One region of the Streptomyces sp. GS7 genome, then DNA from elsewhere that is predicted to be linked to it. Evidence: riboswitches for the same ligand, from Rfam matches in the RefSeq annotation. Region 1 holds a riboswitch; each other region holds the start of a gene.
The links. Region 1 has a riboswitch for magnesium ahead of GR130_RS25730 (NRAMP family divalent metal transporter). Riboswitches for the same ligand answer to the same signal wherever they lie in the genome.
Positions count from the first base shown of each region.

Region 2: it holds a riboswitch for magnesium, as region 1 does, so the genes downstream of both, GR130_RS38665 (NRAMP family divalent metal transporter) here and GR130_RS25730 (NRAMP family divalent metal transporter) in region 1, are expected to answer to the same signal.
Region 3: it holds a riboswitch for magnesium, as region 1 does, so the genes downstream of both, GR130_RS17345 (NRAMP family divalent metal transporter) here and GR130_RS25730 (NRAMP family divalent metal transporter) in region 1, are expected to answer to the same signal.
Region 4: it holds a riboswitch for magnesium, as region 1 does, so the genes downstream of both, GR130_RS28980 (NRAMP family divalent metal transporter) here and GR130_RS25730 (NRAMP family divalent metal transporter) in region 1, are expected to answer to the same signal.

Region 1 covers NZ_CP047146.1:5,896,866-5,901,712, reverse strand. Annotated here, with positions in the region: gene GR130_RS25735 (MgtC/SapB family protein) at 1-168, opposite strand, end outside; gene GR130_RS25730 (NRAMP family divalent metal transporter) at 257-1,912, opposite strand; M-box (ykoK) riboswitch at 2,216-2,389, opposite strand; gene GR130_RS25725 (hypothetical protein) at 2,536-3,309, shown strand; gene pls (epsilon-poly-L-lysine synthase Pls) at 3,747-4,847, shown strand, end outside.
Region 2 covers NZ_CP047146.1:8,853,968-8,858,814, reverse strand. Annotated here, with positions in the region: gene GR130_RS38680 (cation diffusion facilitator family transporter) at 1-560, opposite strand, end outside; gene GR130_RS38675 (metalloregulator ArsR/SmtB family transcription factor) at 623-979, shown strand; gene GR130_RS38670 (hypothetical protein) at 1,430-2,206, shown strand; M-box (ykoK) riboswitch at 2,527-2,700, shown strand; gene GR130_RS38665 (NRAMP family divalent metal transporter) at 2,997-4,640, shown strand; gene GR130_RS38660 (hypothetical protein) at 4,720-4,847, shown strand, end outside.
Region 3 covers NZ_CP047146.1:3,939,163-3,944,009, reverse strand. Annotated here, with positions in the region: gene GR130_RS17350 (hypothetical protein) at 1-339, shown strand, start outside; gene GR130_RS17345 (NRAMP family divalent metal transporter) at 536-2,206, opposite strand; M-box (ykoK) riboswitch at 2,513-2,686, opposite strand; gene GR130_RS17340 (mechanosensitive ion channel family protein) at 3,018-3,656, shown strand; gene GR130_RS17335 (hypothetical protein) at 3,887-4,381, opposite strand; gene GR130_RS17330 (sigma-70 family RNA polymerase sigma factor) at 4,534-4,847, shown strand, end outside.
Region 4 covers NZ_CP047146.1:6,668,644-6,673,490, reverse strand. Annotated here, with positions in the region: gene GR130_RS28985 (LCP family protein) at 1-1,526, shown strand, start outside; M-box (ykoK) riboswitch at 2,303-2,476, shown strand; gene GR130_RS28980 (NRAMP family divalent metal transporter) at 2,774-4,423, shown strand; gene GR130_RS28975 (VOC family protein) at 4,603-4,847, shown strand, end outside.

The DNA of each region.
Region 1 (4,847 bases):
GACGGCCGTGCTGTAGAGGACGAAGAGGGTCGCGCCCGCGGCCACCAGGGCGTTGGTGCGCAGCCCCGCCATCCGGGCACGCCATTGGCGCTCGACGCCGATCAGCGCTCCACAGGCGACGCCGGTGGCGAGCCGGATCAGGAAGTCGATGATGGTGAGGGTGTGCATGGTGCACCTCCTTCGGTGGCCGGGACCACGAGTGCGGGACAGGACGGTTGCTCCTGGACAGGGAGCGGGGGAGCGGGCGTTGGGCGCCCTACTGGTGCAGCGCGACCTCGACGATCTTGAGGACGACCAGGGCCATCGCGATGAGCAGATACGTCCGCAGGGCACCCATGCCGATCTTGCGGCCGGTGGAGAAGATCGGCTTCGGCAGGGTCTCCAGCGGCGGCATCCGCCAGTCGTCCTTGCCGCTGCGGTCGATCGGCCGGCCGCTGAGGGCCCAGCCCTTGTTCCGGCGGCGGACCTCCGCGTAGCCGATCGCGAGGACTCCGGCGATGCCGCAGGCGGCCATGATGTCGAGGATGGTGGTGGCGCTGATGTCCGGGAAGAGGACGGAGGCGGTCAGGATGATGGAGAGGGTGACGAGGACGCCGACGACGGTGGCGGTGAAGGCGTTGGTTTTGGGGCCGTTGGTCCAGGGGCCGAGGACGGTGCGGTCGTTGCAGAGCAGGAGGAGGAAGACGGTGGCGGAGGGGAGGAGGACGCCGGCGAGGGTCTGGACGCCTTCGGTGAGCAGGCCGAGGGGGGAGCCGGGGATCAGGACGATGGTGGCGGCGACGGCCACCACTCCGGCGTAGATGGCGTAGAAGCCCTTGGCGCCTTTGATGCCGCGGTGGAGGGAGTGCTTGATGCCGAAGACGTCGCCGATGGCGTAGGCGGTGGAGAGGGAGACGGCGAAGGCGCCGATGATGGAGGCGTCGAGGAGGGCGATGGCGAAGAGGATGCCGGCGAGTTTGCCGGCGTGGGCTTCGAGGCCGGTGGCGATGCCTGCCGCGTCGGTGAAGTTGCCGAAGCCTTTGGTTGCGGTGAAGGCGGTGGCGGTGAAGCCCATGATGGCGGCGGCGCCGATGACGACGATGGCGATGCCGATCCACAGGTCGGCCTTCTCGTAGCGCATGAAGCGGGGGGTGATGCGCTTGTCGATGACGTAGGACTGCTGGAAGAACAGCTGCCAGGGGGCGACGGTGGTGCCGACGATGCCGATGATCAGCAGCATGACGGTGGCCAGCTGACCCGATCCGCCGGGCATGGTGGGTACGACGAAGTCGTGTGCCATCTGCGAGGTCTTGGGGTGGATCATGAAGTACAGCGGGATGAGCAGCAGTGACCCCGCGCACAGGAAGATGGCCACGCGCTCGAACCGGCGGAAGGAGCCGGTGAAGGCGGCGGAGACGATGACCACGGCGGCCAGGATCACCGAACCGGCCTTGGGCAGCCCCAGGTAGCCGGCGGCGAGGGTGATGCCGATGAACTCGGTGACCAGGGTGAGGGCGTTGAGGAGGAAGAGGTCGATGACGGAGAAGGCGCCCCAGAATTTGCCGAAGCGTTCGAGGATGAGGCGGGCGTGGCCGACGCCGGTGACGGCGCCGAGGCGCAGGACCATTTCCTGGTTGACGTAGAGGACGGGGATGAGCAGGAGGAGGGTCCACAGCAGGTGGGTGCTGTAGTTCTGGCCGGCTTGGCCGTAGGTGGCGAAGGCGCCGGCGTCGTTGTCGCCGACCATGACGATCAGGCCGGGGCCGACGATGGCCAGGAGGGTCTTGAGCTTGGCTGACAGGCCGGTGCGGGGTGCGGTGTCGTCGAGCTTGATGGTGCCCAGTGCACCGCGGATGTCGCCTACGTGTGCGTCATCGAGAACGGCGGTGGGGCGCTGGGTCGGGACCGCGGTGCGGACGGTCGTGTGGGTCATGGCGTACCTCCCAAGTCCCCCCGGAGGGAGAGGTATTGGGGGCACGCGGCAGTCATCCCCCCTGCGCGGGAGCGCAGCACGGCAACCCGTGATGGCGCCTGGCCATACGGGGCGTGACACGGCGGGGAAGCCGCGCAGGGGAGGTGGTTACCGCGTGCCGGAAGAGTGCGAGGACAGGCGGACGGCGGGCCGATGATGGCCCGGACTACTGCAACTGCAATCCATGTCTCTCGCCTCCTTCCGGCCGGGGCGCCTGGTGCGCCGTCGTCGACTCGGCAAGGAGCGGACCAGTCTCCGTCGACTGGCTCACCCCAACTCGTCAGAGCTTTGGCACTCCACGGCGTAATCCCCTTCGCGAGGGCAGCCACTTGGGGTCACCCCTTGGGCCGGGGAGACCTGTCCTGATCCGGAGCGTCTCTCGACGGGTGGGATCAGTGGCCTGTGTCCGTGAAGACGCCTCACCGAACGAGGTGACCTCTTCGCTTCAAACCTGTACGAGTGTAGACCCACACTTGCGCGGCAACGCAACCTGTTGACTGACTCTTAACCCGGCGGTCGGTAGTGGGCTCCCCCACAGTTCGGGTGCTGGACACCCCCCGCGGCCGGCGGCGAGCATGAGCCGCATGTCCCACCACCCCGAGCCCGGCCGACCGGGCAACGTCGACTCCGAGCGGCTGGCCCGTATCGAGGCGCTGCTGGCGCCCGCCGTCACGGGCATAGAGGAGGCGGGCCGCCGGCTGCTGCCCGCCTGGCGGCGGGTGACCAAGGGCGAACCGCGCTGGCCCTCGACACTGGCGGTGCTGGCGGCGGTGGCGTTGCAGTTCACGCTGCCGGAGCGGCTGGCGATCCATCCGGAGTGGCTGCTGCCGACCCTGGAGACCGCGCTGCTGATCGCGCTGGTCGCGGCCAACCCGTACCGGATCGAACGGGGCTCGACGCTCTACCGGTGGGCCGGGCTGGTGCTGATCGCGATGATCAGCGCGGCGAACGGCTGGTCCGCGGTGCATCTGGTGATCGGTCTGGTGCGCGGGACCGAGGGCAGTGACGCGGGTCCGCTGCTGGCGACCGGCGGCAGTATCTGGCTGACGAACGTGATCGTCTTCGCGCTCTGGTACTGGGAGTGGGACCGCGGCGGCCCGGTCGCGCGGATACACGCCGAGCGGACCTATCCCGACTTCCTCTTCCCGCAGATGCAGACACCGGAGCTGGCGCCGGAGCACTGGGAACCGCAGTTCCCTGACTACCTCTACCTTTCCTTCACCAACGCCACCGCCTTCAGCCCGACCGACGTGATGCCGCTCACCCGCTGGGCCAAGATGCTGATGCTGCTGCAGTCGGCGGTCTCGCTGCTGACCGTCGTCCTGGTCGTGGCCCGCGCCGTGAACATCTTCAAGTAGCCGGGGTCCGCAGAGATTTGGCGGACGGAGGTGTGACTGCGGCGTTTCGAGGGTATGGCGTCGTGGTGACAGGTTCATGAGGCGGCCATGAGAACTCAATGAATAATTGCGCGGTTGCGCAATCTATTGGCCAAGGCTTGACCGGTGAGGCCGTAACCGATCGCCAGCGCGCCCCTGACCTGCGATTTTGTACTGATGGGTCGTCACGGCCCGAAAACAACCCCCGTAGCAAGTCAATTTTTCCTAACGCGGCGGTCAGGGGTAAGGGGCTGTCACGCGGTGCCGCCTGCCGAAGCGGCGGGCGGGCGTGTTCACAACATGTTCGATTTGCGGATTTCTGGTCCGGCACGCGAACCTCGCGCCTGGTCAGCGGCATCTGTAGGGGCGAACGTCCGAGGGTCTTTCACCCACCGGCACCGAACAACAGAGGCATATCGATGTCGTCGCCCCTTCTCGAATCATCCTTCGAGCAACCAGAGCACCTGCCCGACCGGGCCGTATACCGCACGGCCACCACCCCGCACCCGCGGACCCTGCTCGACGTGCTTGACGCAACCGCCGCCGCACACCCCCAGGCGACCGCCTTGGACACGGGCTCCGAGGTGATCACCTACCGCGACCTGTGTATCGAGACCGAACGCCGCGCACGGCAGCTCAGGGATTACGGGATCGGCCCCGGCGACCGCGTGGGAGTCCGGGTGCCGTCCGGTACCGCGGAGCTGTACCTGTCGATCCTCGCCATCCTGCGCAGCGGCGCCGCCTACGTACCCGTCGACGCCGACGACCCGGACGAGCGGGCCGCCACCGTCTTCCGGGAGGCCGCCGTCTGCGGTGTCCTCGGACCGAACCCCCAGCCGCCGGGCCTGGCCCGGCCCCTGGGAGCGCAGCGGCTCCCCGGTCCCGAGGACGACGCCTGGATCATCTTCACGTCGGGTTCGACCGGCGCGCCCAAGGGCGTGGCCGTCAGCCACCGCTCCGCCGCCGCGTTCGTCGACGCCGAGGCCGCGCTGTTCCTCCAGGACCGGCCGCTGGGCCCCGGCGACCGGGTGCTGGCCGGCCTGTCCGTCGCCTTCGACGCCTCCTGCGAAGAGATGTGGCTCGCCTGGCGGCACGGCGCCTGCCTGGTGCCGGCGCCCCGCTCGCTGGTCCGGGCCGGCCATGAACTCGGCCCGTGGCTGGTCGAACGCGGCATCACCGTGGTGTCCACCGTGCCCACCCTCGCCGCGCTGTGGCCGGACGAGGCGATGCGCCGGGTCCGGCTGCTGATCGTGGGCGGCGAGGCGTGCCCGGCCGGGCTGGTCGACCGCTTCGCCCATACCGGGCGCGAGATGTGGAACACCTACGGCCCGACCGAGACCACCGTCGTCGCCTGCGCGGCCCGCCTGCTGCCGGGGGAGCCGGTACGCATCGGCCTGCCGCTGGAGGGGTGGCAGCTGGCCGTCGTCGACAAGGCCGGGCAGCCCGTGCCGTACGGCGAGGAAGGCGAGCTGCTGATCGGCGGCGTGGGCAACGCCCGCTACCTCGACCCCGTCAAGGAC
Region 2 (4,847 bases), 3.0 Mb from region 1:
GTGACGTCTCGTGGGTGCAGCAGCCGGTCTATGGCCTCGTAGGCGGCGAGCGCGGAGGACGCGGCGATGGTCAGGACGATGGCGATGCCGGCCAGGTCCTCGGCTCGGCCGTAGCCGTAGGTGTAGCGGCGGTTCGCCGCCCGGCGGCCCACGACGAACGCGATGCCGAGCGGGACGGCGGTCAGCGCGTCGGCGGCGTTGTGGATGGTGTCGCCCAGCAGCGCCACCGAACCGGATATCGCCACGATCATCGCCTGGATGACCGTGGTCAGCCCGAGGATGCCCAAGGAGAGCCACAGGGTGCGCATGCCCTCGCGGGAGGTCTCCATGGCCGAGTCGACCTTGTCCATCGCCTCGTGGCTGTGCGGAGTGACCACGTGCGCAAGCTGGTGTCGGAAACTGGCCCACCGGCCCTCCCCGTGCACGTGATCATGGTTACGGTCGTGGTCGTGCCGGTGGTCACCGTGATCGTGGCGGACGGCGGTGGGGTGCGGGTGGTGGTGCGCACCGTGGCCGTGGTGGTGATCAGGCGACTCGTGGGTGTGGGGGTGCTCGCTCACGCTTGCGCCTTTCGCCGGTGGCGGACTGGACGGCGGGACTGCTGCCACACCATTATGTGCACATGAACGCACGCATGCATCTATCAGGTGCGCATGCCTCGCAACAGCCAGACGACGGCGAGCGCCTGGCTGTGGCCGTGGACGTGCTCGGCCTGCTCGCCGACCGCACCCGCCTGGCCCTGCTGCGGCGGCTCGGCGAGGGAGAAGCCGACGTCACGACGCTGACCGCGGCGACCACGGCGGCGCGGACCTCGGTCAGCCAGCACCTGGCACGGCTGCGACTGGCCGGCCTGGTAGCCACCCGCAAGGAGGGGCGCCGCGTGGTGTACGCCCTGCGGCACGGGCACCTGCGCCGGTTGGTCGACGAGGCGCTGAACGTCGCGGACCATCAGATCGGCCACCTGCCGCCCCACGACTGAGTTCCTGTCGCGACCGCGTCCGCAGCCGAGATTCAGGGTCACACGACACCTCGAAGCCGTCAGGGGCCTTGAACATTTCCACGTCCGTGGATCGCTGCCTGCTGCCCGAACCGCGTCATGAACGCACGCCATGAACGAAGCCACCCGGGGGAAAGCCGCCGATCCGTCCACGGCTGCTGACAGGGCGGCGCTGACCGGGAGGGGCTTCACGTATGGCTGCCTCCGTTCAGTGATGCGGTTCCTTGGAACCGGTCCCTACGCAGGGTTCTTCGGAGCCGGCTTTGGCCTGCATGGAGGACGCCGCCCAGCGCTATGCCCCCTTGCGTATTCACGCAAGGGGGACGTGCGTTCGATAGGCTTTTTGCTGTGGGGAATTCCCTTCGCGCGTGACCGCCGGCACGTCCGGTTCCCGAACCGAGCGGTCACAGGCACGGACAGGAGGGGTGCGGTATGAACCGTCGATTGCACGGCCCCGCCGCTGAATCGTTGACCGTTACGTTCGCCATTCTGGTCCTGCTGGAGACCTTGGCGCTGGCCCTCGCCCCCGCCGGTGTCCGGCCGGTGCTCCTGGGCGTCCTGGCCGGCACCGCCATCGCCGTCCTGCTCTTGATACGGCTCCGCCGTGTGGGTGCCCGCTCCCGGCAGCCGCAGCCGCCCAGCGCAGAGGGCTGGCTCAGCAGCCACGCCCTGGAAAGCTTCCCCATGGACGCCGTCCGCCCGCTTCTGAACCGGCCGAACGCGCCGGACCTCCGCCGCCTCTACGCCGCCTGGACCCTCGCCCTCCTCGACTACGAGGCTCGTGTCATCGCCCGCCACCTCCACCTGCCCATCGCCGTCGTCCGGCTGCTGACCGACGCGACACCCCGACGCGACCGCACCCATCCGACCTTGGCACCACACGGCGGTATTCCCGCGGACGACCCCCGCCTGCCGCCCGTACGCCGCGCCGTACGCCAGGCCGCTCACCGACTCGCCGAAGACGCCCCCGCCCTCACCTCCGCCGGCGCCGAGACGCTACGCGCCGGGCTTGCGGCCCGCGCGGACGCTCTACGCCAGGCCGTGCTCGCCGCGCACCGCGCCGGCATGCGGCACCAGGACATCGCCCACGACGCCCATCTGGACCTGGCCACCATCGACACATGGACAGTCTGGACACCCGTCGCCCCGAGCCCTACGGCAGCGCACCACAGGAAGCGGCACGGAGCGGGCGGCAGACGCACCGGGTGAAGCCGGAGGGCGCTCGACATGCCCCTCGTACGCTGCCGCCCGCGCTACTCGAATGGATGGCCCTCGGTCTGCCCGGTCTGCCCCCCTGCCCGCGACCGGCTCATGGTAGGCAGCCTGCTGTCCGCAGAAGGCATGGGCGACGCCTGGTTCACCTCCGAGACCTCGACGGATTTCCGGTGCAGACCATCGGTCCCGTGCTGCACCGCACCCAGCCGGAACAGCCCCGCGGAAGGTGTCGTACCGGGGAACGGAAAGTCAAGAACGAGTCAAGCAGTTGCGGTAATGCGCAAGTATGAGCCAGACTCTTCGAGGTTTGAAAGAAGGCACCTCGTTCGGTGAGGCGTCTGCACGGACATAGGCCACTGACCCGACGACGTCGAGAGACGCCCAGGTTCAGGACAGATCTCCCCGACTTAAGGGGTGATCCCAAGTGGCTGCCCCCGCAAGGGGATTACGCCGTGCAGTGCCAAAGCTCTGACGAGTTGGGGTGAACCAGTCGTACGGACTGGTCCGCTCCTTGCCGTGTCCGCTCGGCGCCCGCGTGCGCCACGGCCGCAAGGAGGCGAGAGACATGGATAGCAGTTGCAGTAGTCCGGGCCACAGTAGGCCCCGCATCCGTATGTCTTCTCCGACCTCCGGTACGCGGTAACCACCTCCTCTGCGCGCTCCCCCACCCTGCCTAGGCACCCGTACGGCCACCGGCCGTCCCGGGTCGCTGTGCTGCGCGCTCGCAGGGGAGATCGCTGCTGCGTACCCCAACCTCCCCCGCCGGGGGACCCGGGAGGCTTCCATGACCAACCTCACCACCACCCCATCGATTCCCGCGCAGCGCACCGCTGTGCTGGACGACGCGCACGTGGGCGACATCCGTGGCGCGCTCGGCACCATCAAGCAGGACGACAACGGCGAGCGCCGGGGCCTGTCCGCGAAGTTCAAGACTCTGCTGGCGATAGTCGGGCCCGGCCTGATCGTGATGGTCGGCGACAACGACGCCGGCGCCTTCGCCACCTACGGCCAGGCCGGCCAGAACTACAGCACCCAGCTGCTGTGGACCCTGCTCCTGCTCATCCCCGTCCTGTACGTCAACCAGGAGATGGTGCTGCGCCTCGGCGCCGTCACCGGCGTCGGCCACGCCCGCCTCATCCTGGAGCGGTTCGGGAAGTTCTGGGGCGCGTTCAGTGTCATCGACCTGTTCCTGCTCAACGCGCTGACCCTGGTCACCGAGTTCATCGGCATCACGATGGCCGCCGACTATCTGGGCCTGCCGAAGGCCGCCTCGGTGATCCTGGCCGCCGCCATCATCATCGCCTCCGCGTTCACCGGCTCCTTCCGCCGCTTCGAGCGGATCGCCGTCGCCCTGTGCGCCGCCTCGCTGCTCCTGGTCCCCCTCTACTTCATGATCCACCCCAAGACGTCGCAGATGGCGCACGACTTCGTGGTCCCGGTCATCCCCGGCGGATCCGGTGAGCTGGCCACCGTCATGCTGCTGATCATCGGCATCGTGGGCACCACCGTCGCCCCGTGGCAGCTGTTCTTCCAGCAGTCCTACGTCATCGACAAGCGCATCACCCCGCGCTTCATGAAGTACGAGAAGGCCGACCTGTGGATCGGCATCGCCATCGTCGTCATCGGCGCCGCCGCCATGATGGGCCTGGTCGCCGCCGCCTTCGCCGGCACCAAGGGCTTTGGCAACTTCACTGACACCGCGGGCCTGATCACCGGCATCGAGGCCAAGGCCGGCAAGGTCGCCGGCGTCCTCTTCGCGATCGCCCTGCTGGACGCCTCGATCATCGGCGCGTTCGCGGTGTCGCTGTCCACCGCGTACGCCATCGGCGACGTGTTCGGGATGAAGCACTCCCTGCACCGGGGCATCAAGGGCGCGAAGGGCTTCTACGCCGTCTACGCCGGCCTGGTCGCCGCCGCGGCCACCATCGTGCTGATCCCCGGCTCCCCGCTCGGCCTGCTCACCCAGGGCGTGCAGACGCTCGCCGGGGTCCTGCTGCCCTCCGCCTCGGTCTTCCTGCTGCTGCTCTGCAACGACAAGCAGGTCCTCGGCCCCTGGGTGAACGGACCGAAGACCAACGCCTTCACGGCGGCGGTCGTCGGTGTTCTGGTGTCGCTGTCGATCATCCTGACAGCTTCGGTGCTCTTCCCGGACATCAGCTCCAACATGATCCTGGACATCATGGCCGGCTGCGGTGTCGCCGGGGTGCTGGCCGCCGGCTACGCCTTCACCCGCCGGCGCACCGCCACCAAGGAAGACCCCATCGACCGCACCGGCCGCGACAACTGGCGGATGCCGCCACTGGAGACACTGACCCGGCCGGTCATGTCCACCGGCCGCAAGATCGGCATGGGCGCCCTGCGCACCTACCTGCTGATCGCGATGGTCCTGGTCGTCATCAAGATCGTCCAGGTCGCCCTCGGCAACTGACCACTCCCTCCCGGGTGGTGGCGGGACCTCCCCGCCCGCCGCCACCCCACCAACCCCTCACGGAGAAGGGAGGCCACCGATGCGCCTTCTCCCGCACCTCACCAAACTCACCGCACCGGCCCGCCGGCACCGCCACGCCACCGACAACCGGACCGCTCCGCAGCCCACCGGCCATGTCTGTCCGCGCGTGCAGCTGGCCCTGTATGA
Region 3 (4,847 bases), 2.0 Mb from region 1:
ACGGGCCCCTCAACGGTCTTCGCCGAGCCTCAGATCCACGCCTGGTACCGGCTGAAGAACGACACCGTCGAACCGCTCAACCGAGAAGCAGCCTCGGGTCTGCGAGGCAAGCAGGCGGTGACGCTCACCGCGTACCAGAAACTGGTGCACGACCGCTATGCGGACAAGCTGCCGGGGTCCGCATACGACCGCAAGGGACTGGCCGGCGGGTACGGCCTGGCGTCTTCTGAGCCCCCGACTCCCCTGCTCCTCGGCGGCTCAGGCGCGGCAGCAGCCATGCTGGCCGGCGGCGCGATCGTAGTACTGCGCGCCAAACGCAGGCGATCACAGATGAGTTGAACAACCCACGCTGACAGGGTGTTTCGACGCCCGGAACCCGACTGAAACCAACCCCTGAGGACTCTGCTCCGGATTCCCATCATCTGGGTCCGGTGCCGGAGTCTCCCCTCCACCCGCGTCCGTTCCTCCCCTCCGGGCGCGGGTGGGCAGCGGGCGTGCGCCCGGGGCGGGTCAACTCGCCCCGGGCGCACGGCGTTCACTGCCCGAGGGCGACCTGGACGATCTTGATGACGACCAGGATCATCGCGATGAGCAGGTAGGTGCGCAGGGCGCCCATGCCGATTTTGCGGGTGGTGGACAGGGTGGGCTTGGTGAGGGTGTCCAGTGGTGGCATCCGCCAGGCGTCGCGGCCGGTGCGGTCGATGGGGTCTTCGTTGGTCGCGGTGCGGCGGCGGGTGAAGGAGTACCCGGCGGCCAGGACGCCCAGGACGCCGCAGGCGGCCATGATGTCGATGATCGTCTGGGAGCTGATGTCGGGGAAGAGGACGGAGGCGGTCAGGATGATGGACAAGGTGACCAGGACGCCGACCACCGCCGTGGTGAAGGCGTTGGTCTTCGGGCCGTTGACCCAGGGGCCCAGGACGGCCTTGTCGTTGCACAGCAGCAGCAGGAAGACGGAGGCGGACGGCAGCAGGACACCGGCCAGGGTCTGCACGCCCTGGGTGAGCAGACCGAGCGGGGAGCCGGGGATCAGCACGATCACGGCGGCCACGGCCACCACTCCGGCGTAGATGGCGTAGAAGCCCTTGGCGCCCTTGACGCCGCGGTGGAGGGAGTGCTTGATGCCGAAGACGTCGCCGATGGCGTAGGCGGTGGAGAGGGAGACGGCGAAGGCGCCGATGATGGAGGCGTCGAGGAGGGCGATGGCGAAGAGGATGCCGGCGAGTTTGCCGGCGTGGGCTTCGAGGCCGGTGGCGACGCCTGCCGCGTCGGTGAAGTTGCCGAAGCCCTTGGTTGCGGTGAAGGCGGTGGCGGTGAAGCCCATGATGGCGGCGGCGCCGATGACGACGATGGCGATGCCGATCCACAGGTCGGCCTTCTCGTAGCGCATGAAGCGGGGGGTGATGCGCTTGTCGATGACGTAGGACTGCTGGAAGAACAGCTGCCAGGGGGCGACGGTGGTGCCGACGATGCCGATGATCAGCAGCATGACGGTGGCCAGCTGACCCGATCCGCCGGGCATGGTGGGTACGACGAAGTCGTGGGCCATCTGCGAGGACTTGGGGTGGATCATGAAGTACAGCGGGATGAGCAGCAGTGACCCCGCGCACAGGAAGATGGCCACCCGCTCGAACCGGCGGAAGGAGCCGGTGAAGGCGGCGGAGACGATGACCACGGCGGCCAGGATCACCGAACCGGCCTTGGGCAGCCCCAGGTAGCCGGCCGCGAGGGTGATCCCGATGAACTCCGTGACCAGGGTGAGGGCGTTGAGCAGGAACAGGTCGATGACGGAGAACGCGCCCCAGAACTTCCCGAAGCGTTCGAGGATGAGGCGGGCGTGGCCGACGCCGGTGACGGCGCCGAGGCGCAGGACCATCTCCTGGTTCACGTACAGCACCGGCACCAACAGCAGAAGCGTCCACAACAGAATCGTGCCGTAGTTCTGGCCGGCCTGCCCGTACGTGGAAAACGCGCCCGCGTCGTTGTCACCGACCATCACGATCAGGCCGGGCCCGACTATCGCGAGCAGGGTCTTGAGCTTGGCGGACAGCCCTTGGCGGGGCGCGGTGTCGTCCAATTTGATGGTGCCCAGCGCGCCACGGATGTCGCCGACATGGGCGTCGTCGAGCACCGCCGTGCGCGATGCCGCAGCAGGGGCCGTGGTGGTCGGTTCGGCGGACGGTTCGGTGGTCAGTTCTGTGGTCATGACGGGCCTCCCGCCTCCCCCGGCAAGGGGAGGCGATCGGGGGCATGCGGCGGCCACTTGCCGCACCGGGGCGCGGCCCACCCGCCCGCAGCGGCACAGGGCCGCATGGGGCTGGGCGAGCGCGTGTGGGTGATGGTGCGTGAGAAGTGTCGCTACGGCATGCCGGAGACGGGCGAGGTCGATCGGATGCGGGGCCGACTGTGGCCCGGACTACTACAACCGCAGTCCATGTCTCTCGCCTCCCCCCGGCCGGGGCGCCACCATGGCGCCATACGACTCGGCAAAGAGCAGACCGGCCTCGTGACCGGTTCACCCCAACTCGTCAGAGCTTTGGCACTGCACGGCGTAATCCCCTTGCCGGGGAAGCCACTTGGGGTCACCCCTTGGGCCGGGGAGACCTGTCCTGACCCTGGGCGTCTCTCGACGTCGTGGGGTCAGTGGCCTGTGTCCGCGCAGACGCCTCACCGAACGAGGTGCCTTCTTCAAACCTCCAGGAGCATAGCCCACCAATTGCGCAACCGAGCAATCGAGCATCCGGTGGAGGACCTCATCGCCGGGTGACCGCCCGCAGAGGCCGTCGCACCCGGACCACGTCGACGCAACGCCTCCCCCCGACCCGGCTCGCACCCCCTCCACCAGCGCCAGACCAAACGCCCTACCAGCAGCAGGGCGGGAATCCCGGCCCCGCGGGCATGGGTAGTCTGCTCCGCGACACCCACACCACGGAATCGAACACGGGGGCACAGCAGTGGGTCATGCGCACAACGCCGCGGGCGGCACCGCCGTCGGGCACCGGTTGCACTGGCGAGGAGTGATCCGGACCAGGCGGGCCGTCATCACCACATCGCTCGCTCTCGGCGGGCTCGTCGTGTCGCTCAACTTCGGCGGACTCCTGGGGAGCCCGGACAGCCACCAGTCACTGGGCTCCCGGGTGATCGCCGGCATCAGCGCCGGAGTCTTCCTCGTAGGCGCGCTGATCGCCGTGCGCGGAGCCACGGACGATCTGGTGAAACTGCTGACCGGGCGGATCAGCGACAACCGCTCCGCCGCGTTGCGGGTGATCTGCCTGCTGTCCGGATACGCGCTGGTGATCCTGGGCGCACTCAGCCTGGTCCGGGTGCCGTGGGGCAAGCTGCTGCTGGGTGGTGCGCTGACCGGCGTGATCCTGGGCATCGCCGCCCAGCCGGTGCTCGGCAACATCTTCGCCGGACTGGTCCTGCTGGTCGCGCACCCGTTCACGATCGGCGAGCGGATCACCATCCAGTCAGGTCCGCTGGGCGGCCGGATCGAGGGCGAGGTAACAGACATGACCCTGCTGTTCGTCGAACTCCACACGGACGACGGCAAGACGCTCCTGCCCAACAACGCCGTCCTCGGGGCAGCCATCGGCCGCCCCGGCCGCGAGGCTCCCACGACTGGGAAGGCACTCCAGGAACGGTCCGCGGTCTAGCAGGTCCGCCGCGCGCCGCAGCCGTTTGTTGTATCCGCGCTGGTCATCACCGTCACGAACAGCGCGGTCGCGAGGGTGTCCGGATCGGCGTGCACCGAGCCTCCGGCTTCGAAGTCGGGCGGGCGCCGAAGCCTGGAGGAGGCGGTGAAGGACCGCGAAGCACTGGGGTACGGAGCCCACGTGCTGGTACGAGTCCAAGCGCTGGCGCGGCGCCCAGCGGCGGGGACGGATCACTCAGCGAGTTCGAACCTGTCGGCGATCCGCTCGATCAGCGGCAGGTGCTCCTCCCACGTCGCGCTTCCCATGCCGAGCACGAAGGCGGCGTTCCCCCGCACCGCGAAGTACTCACGCGTCCGGCGGCTGACCGTTGCGCCGCCGGTGCCGCTGGTGACGCCGGTGACGCCGGTGACGCCGGTGACGCCGGTGACGAAGTCCAGTGCCACTCCCGCTTGTCCGGCGAACCGGACCTCAGTGCGGGTGAAGTCTTCGTAGCCATGGGCTGCGAGCCTTTCCTGAGCCTTGTCGGCGACGCCGGCCGCGGTCAGGCCGTTGGCAGACAGCTTGAAGACGATGAGGTTCCGGCCTGGGCCGCCCGTGGCCCGCAGGATCTCCGGCCCGTTGGCCGGAACGGGAGGCAGCGCCTCCCAATCCTCCGGCACGTACAGAACCGCCCCATAGGGGACGATCTTGATTGCCTTCCAGGGGGCATTGCTGGCGTCGGACATGCGCGGTCCTTCCAGATCGGCGTTGCTCGGTTCGGCGTTGCTCCGTCGTCGGAGTTGATACCGGCAACCGGCGACGGTGCGAACCTCGCGTCCGGCGCCTGTCCCGGTATCCACATACCGGCAGACCGACACCGACCCAGGAGATCGCCGCGGTGAGCAGCCATCACGCCGAACCTGATGCCCTTCAGCGGGATGGCCTCGTCATGGAACACGGCCACCTCGTCGAACGGGAGGCCGCCCGCTACCGCACCTGGCACATCGACCGGGCAGACCTGCGGCAGGCCGGCGTCCTCGGGCTGCTGATCGCCGCGGCCCGTTTCGATCCCGAGCGCGCCGTGCCCTTCGCCGCGTATGCGCGCACCTGGGTACGCAAGGAGATCCAGCGCGCCATCTCCCAACAGGAATTTCCCGCTGTCCTGCCCGCTGACCTCGTCGGCCGTACCGTCGCCCTGCGCCGCGCCCTCGA
Region 4 (4,847 bases), 770 kb from region 1:
GCAAGGGCGGCAAGCGCACGCCCCGCCGGGTGGCCGTCGGACGCACTCTGGCCGGCGTCGCCTCCTTCGCCATACTGGCGACCAGTGGCGTCTCCTGGGCCGCGTACCACTGGATCTCCGGCGGGCTCAACATCTCGCACGCACTCGACCCGCTGCTCGGACGCGGGCCGAAACACCTCGACGGCTCCGTCAACCTGCTGCTGATCGGCCTTGATTCGCGCAAGGACATGAACGGCAACCCGCTGCCGGACTGGGTCGTGAAGGACCAACTCCACGCCGGAAACAGCGACGAGGGGTTCTACAACACCAACACCCTGATCCTGCTGCACATACCCGCCGACGGCGGCAAGGTGCAGGCGTTCTCCATTCCGCGCGACTCCTTCGTCGAGACCCACAACGGCGACGGCTCGCTCCAGGGGCACCACAAGATCAAGGAGGCGTACGGCAACGCCTACGAGGGGCGCCGGGAGAAGCTGTCCGCACAGGGGGAGAAGGGCGCCAAGCTGGAGGCGGACAGCCGGGAGGCGGGGCGGGCGGCGACGCTGGCCACCGTGCAGAACCTCCTCGGCGTCCCGATCGACCACTTCGCCGAGGTCAACCTGATCGGCTTCTACGACATCGCTGACCAGCTCAAGCCGATCGACGTCTGCCTCAAGCACCCGGTGAAGGACCGGTACTCAGGCGCCGACTTCCCCGCCGGACCGCAGCAGCTCAACGCCAAGCAGGCCCTGGCCTTCGTCCGCCAGCGGCACGGGTTGCCCAACAACGACATCGACCGCACCCACCGCCAGCAGGCGTTCATCTCGTCGATCACCCACAAGCTCAAGACCCAGGGCGTCTTCACGGACCTGGGCAAGATGCAGGGTCTCTACGGCGTGATGAAGAAGGACCTGGTCATCGACAGCAAGCTCAATCCGATCGACTTCGCCCAGCAGGCCACCAACCTCACCGGTGGGAACGTCGTCTTCCACACCCTTCCGGCCGGGCATTCCGCGATGCAGAACAACGAACAGGTGCAGATCGTGGACGTGGAGCAGATGCGCCGACTGGTGCAGGACGCGTTCCACGAGGGCCCGGCGGCGTCGCCCGGCGCGAAGGGCGGTGCGTCGGACTCCCAGTCCTCCGCGAAGGCCGCACCCGCCACCGTCGACGTCTTCAACGGCTCAGGCAAGACGGGTGCCGCCTCCGAGGAACTCAAGGCCCTCAAGGCGCTGGGCTACACGGAGGGCCAGGCATCCAACACCGCGCCGCAGTCGCACGTCACGGTCACGTACGGGCAGGGTGCCCAGGCCGCGGCCCGGCAGATCGCGACGAAGCTCGGTGTGACCGCAGCGCCGGCGCCCGACGCGCAGATCCAGGCCGGCCACGTCCGGGTCACACTCGGCCAGGACTTCACCGGTGCGACATCCGCCTCGTCCGCCACGAGCCCCGACCGGAGTTCGGCGTCGACTTCGTCGTCGGATCCGTCGGACGACGACTACGAGAAGAACGCGGTGACGGCCGGGGGCGTCCCCTGCGTCAACTGACCCTCGTTCGATGCCGAGCGGTGCGATGTCGAGTGCGATGGTGCGTTCTTGACCGCCCCCTCGGTCGTGAAGTCGGCTTCCACGAGCACGGGTTCGGGACTCGCCGGACGGGTGCGGAGGGCGTGGGGTCCGATGCCGTGGGCGCCGAGTGCCTGCGCGAGCCGGTCTCGGACACGCGCTTCGGCGTCCTGGTCGCAGACCGCGTGCACGGTCGCGAGGACGACGGGATCGGCGGCAGCGGGCGGGGTGCGGTCGGTGATCCGCTCGGCGCGTGCCGGCAGCAGGGGGGACGGGAAGGGCGTGGCGGCACCTCCGTAGTGGTGTCGTGGTCTCGTGGTGTCGGCAGCGTGGTGACCGGCTCGGTCAGGGCTCCGGATGACAGGTGGCGTCAGGACGGTTCCGGCCCTGGGAGCCGGAGGCCGTGTGCGCATGAACGCCACGCATTGACGTGAGCTTGACTGCCCTCGATCCGCGAACCGTTTCGCCCCTTCTGGGGGTTGGGCACATAGGCGCCGGCTTGCGGGGCGACGAAGCAAGGCGCCAGTGCCCGGTGCCCGCGAGGCTTTCGCCGCAGGCTCGTTGATGGCTTTCCCGGCGCGTGAAGCGGTTCGCGTGCCCCTGTGGAACCATGTGGCAAAAAGGGGCGAAACGGTGCCCTGGCGCTGGTGCCGCATGTCCATGGGCCGCTGCACTCGCCGAGGCTTGGTCAAGACTGAGCCAAGCGCTTGCGTAACCCCGCAAGTGTGCGGGTAGAGTTTTCGCCGTTTGAACGAATGGAAGCACCTCGTTCGGTGAGGCGTCTTCACGGACACAGGCCACTGACCCCACGACGTCGAGAGACGCCCAGGTTCAGGACAGGTCTCCCCGGCCTAAGGGGTGACCCCAAGTGGCTTCCCCGGCAAGGGGATTACGCCGTGGAGTGCCAAAGCTCTGACGAGTTGGGGTGAGCCGGTCATCAGGGACTGGTGCGCTCTTTGCTGTGTCCGCTCGGCGTCCGCGTGCGCCCCGGCCAGAAGGAGGCGAGAGACATGGACGGCAACTGCAGTAGTCCGGGCCACAGTTGGCCCCGTATCCGTATGTCATCTCCGACCTCCGGTACGCGGTAACCACCTTCCCTGCGCCTTCCCCCACCTGCCTTGGCACCCGTACGGCCACCGGCCGTCCCGGGTCGCTGCGCTGCGCGCTCGCAGGGGGGATTGCTGCTGCGTACCCCCAACCTCCCCCGCCGGGGGACCCGGGAGGCTCTCATGACCAACCTCACCACCACCGCCACACCGTCGACTCCGTCGCAGCGCACGGCGGTGCTCGACGACGCCCATGTCGGCGACATCCGTGGCGCGCTGGGCACCATCAGGGTGGACGACACCGCGCCCCGCCAAGGGCTGTCCGCCAAGCTCAAGACCCTGCTCGCGATAGTCGGGCCCGGCCTGATCGTGATGGTCGGTGACAACGACGCGGGCGCGTTTTCCACGTACGGGCAGGCCGGGCAGAACTACGGCACGAGTCTGTTGTGGACGCTTCTGCTGTTGGTGCCGGTGCTGTATGTGAACCAGGAGATGGTGCTGCGGCTCGGCGCCGTCACCGGCGTGGGGCACGCCCGCCTCATCCTGGAGCGGTTCGGGAAGTTCTGGGGCGCGTTCTCCGTCATCGACCTGTTCCTGCTCAACGCCCTCACCCTGGTCACGGAGTTCATCGGGATCACCCTCGCGGCCGGCTACCTGGGGCTGCCCAAGGCCGGTTCGGTGATCCTGGCCGCCGTGGTCATCGTCTCCGCCGCCTTCACCGGCTCCTTCCGCCGGTTCGAGCGGGTGGCCATCTTCCTGTGCGCGGGGTCACTGCTGCTCATCCCGCTGTACTTCATGATCCACCCCAAGTCCTCGCAGATGGCCCACGACTTCGTCGTACCCACCATGCCCGGCGGATCGGGTCAGCTGGCCACCGTCATGCTGCTGATCATCGGCATCGTCGGCACCACCGTCGCCCCCTGGCAGCTGTTCTTCCAGCAGTCCTACGTCATCGACAAGCGCATCACCCCCCGCTTCATGCGCTACGAGAAGGCCGACCTGTGGATCGGCATCGCCATCGTCGTCATCGGCGCCGCCGCCATCATGGGCTTCACCGCCACCGCCTTCACCGCAACCAAGGGCTTCGGCAACTTCACCGACGCGGCAGGCGTCGCCACCGGCCTCGAAGCCCACGCCGGCAAACTCGCCGGCATCCTCTTCGCCATCGCCCTCCTCGACGCCTCCATCATCGGCGCCTTCGCCGTCTCCCTCTCCACCGCCTACGCCATCGGCGACGTCTTCGGCATCAAGCACTCCCTCCACCGCGGCGTCAAGGGCGCCAAGGGCTTCTACGCCATCTACGCCGGAGTGGTGGCCGTGGCCGCCGTGATCGTGCTGATCCCCGGCTCCCCGCTCGGTCTGCTCACCCAGGGCGTGCAGACCCTGGCCGGTGTCCTGCTGCCGTCCGCCTCCGTCTTCCTGCTGCTGCTGTGCAACGACAAGGCCGTCCTGGGCCCCTGGGTCAACGGCCCGAAGACCAACGCCTTCACCACGGCGGTGGTCGGCGTCCTGGTCACCTTGTCCATCATCCTGACCGCCTCCGTCCTCTTCCCCGACATCAGCTCCCAGACGATCATCGACATCATGGCCGCCTGCGGCGTCCTGGGCGTCCTGGCCGCCGGGTACTCCTTCACCCGCCGCCGCACCGCGACCAACGAAGACCCCATCGACCGCACCGGCCGCGACGCCTGGCGGATGCCACCACTGGACACCCTCACCAAGCCCACCCTGTCCACCACCCGCAAAATCGGCATGGGCGCCCTGCGCACCTACCTGCTCATCGCGATGATCCTGGTCGTCATCAAGATCGTCCAGGTCGCCCTCGGGCAGTAACGACCCTCCTCCCGGGGCGGGTTGCCCCGCCCCGGGAGGGCACCGCCAGCCCCGATTCCCGCACGCCCACCGGCACACCGTGACCGGCGACGCCGTCTGCCGCCACCTTGAGGCCGGCCGGCACACCGGCGCCTGACACCTCAACTCCAGCTGTTCAAAGCCTTTTGGAAGTGACCCCCATGTTTGTCACGCTCGACGACATACGGCTCACCGCCCCCGCCGGATGCGGGGCGACGCTGCGCACCTTCTACGCCGAACTACTCGGCATGCGGGAAGTCACCGGGCCGCCGGTGCTCGCGGTCCGCGGCGGCTGCTGGCTCACCGGCGAACACGGCAGCGCCCAACTCCATCTCGGCATCGAGACCCCCGGACCCGGCACCCGCACCCACCCCGCACTGCGCGTGCGGGACATCGACGCCCTCGC